DNA from 3 places in the Faecalicatena orotica genome. Region 1 is predicted to be linked to each of the others. Evidence: predicted binding sites of a transcription regulator. Region 1 holds the regulator's gene; each other region holds the start of a gene.
The links. The regulator NrdR, encoded in region 1, represses ribonucleotide reductase genes. The targets are predictions, from matches to a motif close to CACAANATNTTGTG.
Positions count from the first base shown of each region.

Region 1 (3,284 bases):
GAAGATGATTTTTTCCGTATTCCTGCTTCCTGTCCTTATCATGGTCGGGATCATGACACTGGTCAGCAGTCTGAGCACGAGTGCACAGAATGATGTGGAAGCGCATAATTCTATTGTATATGTCCAGAATGCCCCGGACGGATTTGAAGACTTTTTAAGATCATCAGATAAAGAATGTGAGATTATCCAGATGAGTGACCGTGCAGGCACGGAAGATATGATCAGAGACGGGAATGCAGACCTGCTGATAGAATTTCCGGAAGGTTTCATGGACGCGGTTACGGAGTATAAGGCCGGTGATGCTGTCCCTCAGATCAAGACCTATTATAACCCGTCAGAAGATTATTCACGTGCGGCATATGATGCGATTTCATCAGGCGTGCTGGAAAATTACAGGGAGACACTTCTGGCAGACCGCGTGGAAGACATGGCGGGTCTGACCGTATTTACGGTGAATTCTGACAATCCGGATATGGTCATTCAGGATGAAGAAAAGGCCGGCGGGAAGATACTCGGTATGATGCTGCCTTACTTTATAACGATCCTGTTATTTGCTGGTGCGATGGGGATCGGGACGGATATGGTAGCCGGTGAGAAGGAACGTGGTACAATGGCAAGCCTTCTCGTGTCTCCGATAAAAAGAAGCTCGATCGTATTAGGAAAAGTATTCTCACTCATGATTATTTCCGGTGTCTCTTCGGTTGTCTATGTGGGGGCTATGGTAGCCTTTATGCCACAGATGATGGGCGGCATGGGAGGTTCGGATTTAGGCGTGAACCTGTCGCTGAACCCGGCACAGATAGGGATGCTGGCGGCGCTTTTAATTGCAATTGCGTTTATGTATTCCGCGATCATCGTTCTGGTATCTGTATTTGCCAAGACTGTAAAGGAAGCGAACTCCTATATCATGCCAGTGTATATGCTCGTACTTGTACTCGGAATCACAACAATGTTTACAACAAAGACCCCACAGGAATGGCTTTATGCCGTACCGATCTATAACACATCACTGACGCTGCAGGGAATCCTGACACAGGAGGTCACCATGATGCAGTATGGACTGACACTGGGAGTAACACTGGTTCTCGGAGCGGTACTGATCGGTGTAATCGCGAAAGCGTTTGAGAGCGAGAAAGTGATGTCAATTTAACCATTACACAGTATCACCGATTCTGAATGCCTGCATATAGTAACAGTAAGAATAACTGCTGTTGCCGTATGCGGGCATTTTTGTGTTATCAGAAAATGGGTCCGTATGAAGCAGGCTGACTGTTCAGGATGGGAAACTATGAGATTATGTGAACTGCGGGAAAAGGAAGTAATCAACGTATGTGACTGTAAGAGGCTGGGGTGTGTCGTAGATATAGACATCGATGTCAAAGAAGGCAGGGTTGAGGCGATCATAATTCCGGGCCCCGGGAAGATATGCGGGTTTCTGGGGACAGACTGCGAATATGTGATTCCGTGGCGCTGTATTAAGAAGATCGGTCCGGATATTATATTAGTAGAAATACAGGAGGAAAAGTTTCTTCAGAAGCTGTAAAGACCCCGCCCCGGAAAAGGGCAAAAAAGCCCGTAAATACGCGAAACATCATCTGGACACAGTAAAGGATATTGTGTATAATGAGGACAGAATTGGTAGGAAAGGCGGAATATATTATGAAATGTCCTTATTGTGGCCACCCCGATACGAGAGTTATTGATTCAAGACCGGCGGAAGAGAACAATTCCATTCGCAGAAGGCGTTCCTGCGATGTGTGCGGAAAGCGTTTTACAACTTATGAAAAAATTGAGACTATTCCGCTGATCGTGATCAAGAAAGATAACAACAGGGAACAGTATGACCGTGCCAAGATAGAACAGGGTGTTTTAAGTGCCTGTTATAAACGTCCGGTTCCTGCATCTGAGATCCAGAAGACGATAGATGAAATTGAACTGGAGATTTTTAACAGGGAAGAGAAAGAGATTCCGAGCAGCAAGATCGGCGAGATCGTGATGGACAAGCTGATGGCTCTGGACCCTGTAGCTTATGTTCGTTTTGCATCCGTTTACAGGGAATTTAAGGATGTGAATACATTTATGTCAGAGCTGAAGCAGTTCCTTGAATAAGTGATGGATATCATCTGTTTTGACAGGAAGAAAAGCACGTCTGCGGACGTGCTTTTCCATATATAAGGGGGAAACATGATTCGTATTGCAATCGTAGAGGATGATAAAGCTTTTATGAACAGGATCAAAAAGTATATAGACACTTATGTCATGGAAAACGATGTCGAAATCGATGTTTCTTGTTTTTCTGATGGAAGTGAACTGGTTTCAGACTATGAGCCGGTGTATGATATTCTGTTAATGGATATTGAAATGCCGAGAATGAACGGAATGGACGCGGCAAAGGTGGTGCGCAGGACAGATGACCGGGTCATTATAATTTTTATAACGAATATGGCACAGTATGCGATCAACGGGTATGAGGTCGGGGCTCTGGATTATGTACTCAAGCCGGTCAAATATTTTCCTTTTTCCATGAAGCTGACGAAGGCGGTTTCATCTATCCGGGAATCGGAGGCAGTAAGCCTGCTTGTTCCTCATGAGACGGGAGTTCGGAAGGTAATGTCTGATGATATTATCTATGCTGAGATAAGAGACCACTGGCTTCATATTATTACAAAGAGTCAGGAGTATAAAATGCTGGGGACTTTGAAAGAATTTGCAAACAAATTTGAGGAAAAGCATTTCACATGTTGTAACCACTGCTTTTGTATCAATCTGAAATATGTAACGTCACTTGAGAAAGAAACAGTTGAACTGGATGGCAGGTATGAGCTGAAGGTGAGCAGATCGCGCAAAAAGCAGTTAAAGCAGGCACTTTTAGATTATTACAAGGGAGGGCTGAGATAATGGGAGAGACAATTGCAGACTTGATATTACGGAGTTTTTTTACGATTAATATGCTTCCGATTGTTTTGCTGTTTTCAGCCGGTTTAAAGAAAAGGGACAGGTTCCCGTACCGTCTGGCCGGAGGGATTATATTCTGCCTGTTCTGTGCCAGTCTGTTCACCCACGGATTTTTAACGTATATTGTTGAATTCTGTGCAATGACAGTATTTTGCTTCCTCCTGTATGATATAACGGTAAAAGAATCTGTTTATTGTCTTGCGTGTGCATACATAACACAGCACATTTCTTACGGCCTGTACCAGATACTGTTCCGCCCGGATGGAAATCAGCCGGTTTATTCTATCGGCTATATACTGGTTTCCATAGCCGTACTTGCGGCAGTTTAT
Region 1 covers NZ_CAJJZH010000006.1:252,221-255,504, reverse strand. Annotated here, with positions in the region: gene ABIN22_RS14480 (ABC transporter permease) at 1-1,150, shown strand, start outside; gene ABIN22_RS14475 (YlmC/YmxH family sporulation protein) at 1,289-1,543, shown strand; gene nrdR (transcriptional regulator NrdR) at 1,660-2,109, shown strand; gene ABIN22_RS14465 (LytR/AlgR family response regulator transcription factor) at 2,185-2,898, shown strand; gene ABIN22_RS14460 (ATP-binding protein) at 2,898-3,284, shown strand, end outside.

Region 2 (3,284 bases), on a different contig from region 1:
CAGCACATACTCCTTACATCGCTCGGCTCCATGTCGCTATTGATGTAGTTTGAAAAATAAGGTGTACCATACTTGGCAGTCATCTCGAACAGCAGACGGTTATTCTCTGTATCCGCCCAGTCAAAATCTCTTGTGATAGAGTATGTCGGAATCGGATACTGGAATCCACGTCCGTCTGCATCTCCCTCGATCATCGTCTCGATGAAAGCCTTGTTGATCATATCCATCTCTTCCTTACAGTCGCCATAGGTGAAGTCCTGCTCTTTCCCGCCGACAATTGCCGGAAGGTTTGCCAGGTCGTCCGGCACGGTCCAGTCCAGAGTGATATTTGAAAATGGTGCCTGTGTTCCCCAGCGTGACGGGATATTCACACCATAAATAAAGGATTCAATGCATTTTTTTACTTCCGGGTAAGTCAGGTTATCGGCCTTTGCAAACGGCGCCAGATAGGTATCAAAGGATGAGAATGCCTGAGCTCCGGCCCATTCATTCTGCATAATGCCAAGGAAGTTTACCATCTGGTTACAAAGTACACTCAGATGCTTTGCCGGTGATGATGTGATCCTTCCCGTAATGCCGCCAAGCCCTTCCTGAATCAGCTGCTTCAGTGACCATCCCGCGCAGTATCCTGTCAGCATGGACAAGTCGTGGATATGGATATCCGCATTCTTATGTGCCTTCCCGATCTCCTCATCATAAATCTCAGAGAGCCAGTAGTTAGCCGTGATTGCGCCGGAGTTGCTTAAGATCAGTCCCCCGACAGAGTATGTGACTGTAGAATTCTCTTTTACCCTCCAGTCCGTGATCTTAACATAACTGTCCACGATTTCTTTATAGTCGAGCAGTGTAGAGTTCAGATTACGAATCTTCTCCCTCTGCTTTCTGTATAAGATATAGCCTTTCGCTACATCTGCATAACCGGTCTTGATCAGCACAGACTCTACGCTGTCCTGAATATCCTCCACTGACACAAGGCTGTTCTTTACTTTTGGTTCAAAATCTGCTGTAACTTTCAATGCAAGCAGATCAATAATGTCCTGATTGTACTCCCTCTCCTGGGCCTCAAATGCTTTTCTGATCGCCTCGCTGATCTTAGCCAGATTGAAGTCCGCTATTTTTCCGTCTCTTTTTGTAACCTGATACATACTGTACGGTCGCCCCTTTCTCTTATACTCGAATCGAATTGAGATAATTTTTGCCCAACCTTTTCAGTTGGGCATCTGAAATTATTCTATCACTGAGCTAATATCTTGTCAATATAAAACAACAATATGTAGTATGCAACTTTTTAGTTTCTAACTACATATTGTTGTTCACTTATCCAAACGAAATGTGTCATTCCACGCCGCGCAGTTCTGCACACGGTATATTCCTTTTCACAATTTCCAGAGCCTGCTCCATAATTTCCTTTGTATACGCCCGCAGTCCGGGCCGGATCAGGTCCCCCGAATCCACAAACCCCTGAAGGTAATAGCGCTCTGCCCCCTTCAGCCACCGGCCGATCGCGGCAAAGTCTTCCCTTTTATGGAATTCCCTGACAACGGTCGTCCGGAATTCATAAGAGACTGCCCCCGACTTTAAGTAATCCACACTCTGCAGAATATTTTCCAGATTGTATTCCTTGATTCCGATCGTCTCACCATATTTATTCGGGGCGTTTTTAATATCCATAGCAACATAATCAACCAGATTCTGTTCCACAAGCTGTCTAAGCCTGCCAATATTACTTCCGTTTGTATCCAGCTTGACCGAATAGCCGAGTGCCTTCACTTTTTCCATAAATGCTGCGAGATCCGGCTGCAGCAGTGGCTCCCCGCCTGTAATGCATACACCGTCGAGGACTCCCTTCCTTTTTTGCAGGAAGGCCAGCACCTCTTCTTCCGGTATATGATTATCCGGATCCACATGAGTAACCAGTGAAGCATTATGGCAGAACGGACATCTGAAGTTACAGCCGGCAGTAAAAATCGTGCAGGCCACCTTTTCCGGATAATCTAAAAGTGTAAGTTTCTGTAATCCCTGAATATTCATCACGGTTCTCCTTCCCTGTTCATGCGCCGTATGCATCTGTAACTCATACGGATATTCTGTTAAAAACCGCTTCAGGCCTTAAAGTGCTCCATCATAATCGGCATATATGCCTTGCTGTACTCTCCCAGTGAATAATCCCCCCTGCTCAGACACCAGTCAGAAATCAGCGCTCGCTCACACAGCGAATAATATTTTGTAATCTCACTAATTGACTTGTCCTGACGTATCTGCCCTTTTTTCTGCCCGTCCTCGATAATTCCTGATATCAGCCGGTAATATACCCTGTTCTGGTCAAGAAGGTGCCTCTGTCCTTTTGCAATCAGCTGTGTAGAATAAAGAGAAGCAAGAAGATCGATGCTGATCCGCTCCTCAATCATGGAATGTACTTTATAATTCAGATACAGGAGCTTGTCGTAATTATTCATCTCCTTGTCCATATCCACATGCAGTTCTTCGTAGTAATCATCCAGAACCGTGGACAGCGTGCTGAGCAGCTCATCCTTTGTATTAAAATAATAGTAGAAAGATCCCTTCGAAGTTCCCGATAATTCAATAATATCATCCACTGTCGTATGATCATATCCTTTATCATGGAACAGCTGCCATGCCGCCGACACGATTCTGGCTTTTACACCTTTATTCTCCGTAGTTTCCATAATCCCCAGCCCTTCTTTTTCATAGATTTCATATATACCATTCTACCATAAAATCACAAGTCTGCAATCGGAAGTTAAGGGACAATTTTTTTGACTTATTTTTGATTCCTGTCTTTTATACGGATTTTAAATACAATCTTCTTCACTTTTTCCTTCCGCCCCGTCTGAATACAGGGCATGTGGCTGTCCTGGGGGAACAGCAGCACAAACATTCCTTTTTTTGCTTTCACCCTCACATCCGGTTCACCACACTCAAGGAATATGACATCTTTTTCCGGCGTCATATCCTCTTTTACTTTACATTCAGAAGTCTCGTGGATATAAAAATATTCTTCTCCTTCTGCAATATACTGCAAATCCAGATACTCCCTGTGCGCCTCCATGACGGACTCTTCTCTCTTCCTTGTATCATAGATCTGTACAAGGGCATATAAGCCCCCGCCATAAAAGTCTGCTCTACCCTCTTCTGTATCTTCTTCCACTGCTTTTCTACAGAAATTCAGGATAAAGTCCAATTCATCCTCCCTGAATAATTGGTACTGTGGCAAATGTTCTATCTTATCAACGATCATCGTCCCTCTCCTTCCTCAACTGACA
Region 2 covers NZ_CAJJZH010000002.1:557,462-560,745, reverse strand. Annotated here, with positions in the region: gene ABIN22_RS06110 (ribonucleoside triphosphate reductase) at 1-1,145, opposite strand, end outside; gene ABIN22_RS06105 (anaerobic ribonucleoside-triphosphate reductase activating protein) at 1,336-2,031, opposite strand; gene ABIN22_RS06100 (TetR/AcrR family transcriptional regulator) at 2,103-2,687, opposite strand; gene ABIN22_RS06095 (NanQ anomerase/TabA/YiaL family protein) at 2,783-3,259, opposite strand; gene ABIN22_RS06090 (glycosyl hydrolase) at 3,256-3,284, opposite strand, start outside.
Region 2: a site for NrdR is predicted at 1,266-1,279, ahead of ABIN22_RS06110 (ribonucleoside triphosphate reductase). Genes of this name have one in related genera too.

Region 3 (3,284 bases), on a different contig from region 1:
TGTGTTGTCTGTTCCACCAGTTCGATGGCGCTCATATTCTGTGCAATCTCCGTACACAGGTTGCTGCAGTAAATGATTCCTTTATGGCTGTTTGGGTTTGCACCGTTTACATGGTCCCGGTTAAACGCAAACGGCGTCCCTGTCTCAACCGCACTCCGGATAATCAGACGCAGGATATCCTTGATCGGAATGACACGCTTCTTGATCCGCTCATCCCGCACACAGTCCAGATATTTTTCCTCCCATTCTTCCCCAAAAGAATCTTCGAGGGCATATCCTTTCACTGTCAGAATGTCGTGGGGGCACATCAGGTACCAGTCTCCGTCTATGTGTTCCTTTGCCTGTTTCCAGAAATAGTCTGGATAACAGACCGCGGGGAATACATCGTGGGCTTTCATTCTCTCATCCCCGTTGTTCGTCCTGAGACTTAAGAATTCCGGCAGATCCCGGTGCCATACATCCAGATAAACGGCAACCGCACCCTGACGGACCCCGAGCTGGTCCACGGCAACGGCCGTATCATTTGCCAGCCGGATCCAGCGGATTACACCGCCTGCTGCCCCTTCAAAACCGCGGATGGCACTGCCGCTCGCACGCACTTTTCCAAAATACATCCCCATACCGCCGCCGAATTTGCTGACCTTTGCAAAATTATCAATGCTTCGGTAGATCCCGTCCAGACTATCCGGCACCGTATCAATAAAGCAGGAGGAAAGCTGGTGGTAAGGTTTTCTCGCATTTGAAAGTGTGGGCGTAGCCATCGTTACCTTCAGCGTACTCAGCATATCGTAGAAACGGCGCACCCAGCCGCTTCTTTCATTCGTTTCTTTCATCGCAAGATGCATGGCAATCCCCATGAACATCTCCTGCGGCGTCTCAAGAGGCGAACCCTTTCTGCTCGAAATCACATAGCGTCCAAGAAGCAGGTCCAGCCCTGAGTAAGTAAACAGGTCATTTCTGCGTGGGTCAATCCATGACTCGAATTCATCAATCTCTTCTTTTGAATAGCTTTTCAGAATGTAACTTCCATACAGACCTTCTTCCGTCAGCCAGCTGATCTTCTCATAAAAACTGTTTATATTGGCTGTTTCCATTGCCTCCGCCAGTGACAGGTCAAACTGGAGCATCCGGAATCTTGCCGCTATCATCTCCCATTTCGGCGCATCCTGTGTCGTGAGCTCCACCGCCGCTTTCATCAGGACTGCCAGCATTTCCTTCCCGGAAAGCCCCGGGCTTAAAAATGCCTGAAACCTTGCATTCAGCCTGTCCAGATCATACTCTTCCTGTGGGAACTCCTTCTGAATCCCTGCCAGCACCCCGGCCAGACGCGGCATATCCTGAAACTTTGCTTCTATCCTGAGTCTGGATTCCCTGCGCCTTGTGCGCTCCTCACGATAGAGGATATAGCTTTTCATTTCTTTGTAATAATTCCCCTCCATCAGGGTCTGCTCCGCCATATCCTGAATCTCTTCTACAGAAAGTATCTTTTCCCCCGAAATCACCTGTGCCGGAAACTTTTCCTCAATACCGGTTAATATCCTCTTCTTTTCCTCTTCCGTAATCTCAGAGCCAACACTCGCAAATGCGCGTCCTATCGCGGCCTTAATTTTTTCCGGGCAGTAAGTCTCCCCTGTTCCGTCTCTCTTACATATCTTCATACTCTATATACGCCTTTCATACCATTTATTGTAGTGTACAAAATATATTACCACAATATATGGTGATATTCAATCCCTACCGTATTGATATATCAGAATAATCAAAAAAGGCCTCCGCAGTCAACATCTTCGTTGTTTTTCAGCGGAGGGCCTTTGTAAGGTTTATTTTAAATACTTGTTTTTTAAATCGAATACCGGATCACCGTTTTCGTTCCATTCTATATCAATCATCATAGTATGGCGGTTAGGGTCATACAACGGATCACCTGTAATCTCATCATAACAGCGGGCATGGAATACGCAGATATCTTTTGTCCCATCTTCTGATTTTACAAATGAATTATGTCCCGGACCAAATATGCCTTTTTCTCTGTCTGTAGCTAAAACCGGGCATTTACATTTCACCCAGTTATTAGGGTCAAGAATATCTTCACCCTCACGAATAGACAACATCCCCATGCAGTATGCTTCACCGGTGCTGCTGGCAGAATAAGTCAGGTAAATTGTGTGGCCGTGCTTCAGGACCGCGGGGCCTTCATTTACCCAGAACCCAATCCGTTCCCATGAATAATCCGGTGACGAAAGCAGTACCTGCGCTGTCGAAAGCTTATCGGGCCGTTCCAGCCGTGCGATATATAAGTTGGAAATCTTTTTCCCTGCCCCTGTTTTTTCGGCCCAAATATAATAATATTCTCCGTTATATTCCATGACCGTTGCATCCAGCGAAAAATCCTGAAATGAAAATTCATCCCCATCTGCTGCCTGCATCTTTCCCAGTTCTCTCCATTCATCCTGAAACGGGTCATTTCCCTGGCATTCCAGCACATATGGCCTGATGGCCCAGATATCATTAATATCTCCTGCTGCATAATAAATATACCATTTCCCCCATAAATAGTGGAGTTCAGGCGCCCAGATATGGAAGCTCTGCTCTCCTGATGGATGCTTTCTCCATAAAACCTTTTCCTCTGCACCTGCTAAATCTCCTATCTTATCTGCCCTTCTCAAAATAATTCTGTCATATTCCGGCACAGACGCAGTAAAATAATATATCCCGTTAGAATATCCAGAAATGTGGGGATCTGCCCTGTTTGGTATAAACGGTCTGTTATATAGTGTAGTTACATAATGGTCTCTATTCATTGCTCTTCACCCTGACTCTTATCATATTCCATGAATACGGCTTTAGTTTACAGTCTATCCGTGTTTTCTGTGTTCCTGTAACCACAGCAGTCTGAGGCTTTACCTTTTCATGGTCGCTCCTGTTGTCAGCCTTAATATCTTCGTGAAATAGCACGGTGTGCTCTGCCGCATGTTCTGCACAGAATCCCTGCATATCCACATGTACTTCCGCTGCTTCGTCTCTTCTGTTTACCAGATACAAGACCAATTCATCCATTTCCGCATTATGTATCACCACCTGATCTAAATATGGAATTTCCCTGCCTTTCCCGGATAAATAGGAAGGAGCCCTCAAAACACTCTCCAACAGGGTTCCCCTGCCGTATTTTGACATATAAGAAAACGGATAAAAAATCGGCTGCACCCAGACTTCGGCTCCGGGCTCTGTCATAATGGCCGCACTAATATTCGTAAGCAAAGACTGACATGCCGCCTTTACTCTCC
Region 3 covers NZ_CAJJZH010000002.1:92,829-96,112, reverse strand. Annotated here, with positions in the region: gene ABIN22_RS03975 (ribonucleoside-diphosphate reductase subunit alpha) at 1-1,658, opposite strand, end outside; gene ABIN22_RS03970 (glycoside hydrolase family 43 protein) at 1,821-2,801, opposite strand; gene arfA (arabinosylfuranosidase ArfA) at 2,794-3,284, opposite strand, start outside.
Region 3: a site for NrdR is predicted at 1,710-1,723, ahead of ABIN22_RS03975 (ribonucleoside-diphosphate reductase subunit alpha). Genes of this name have one in related genera too.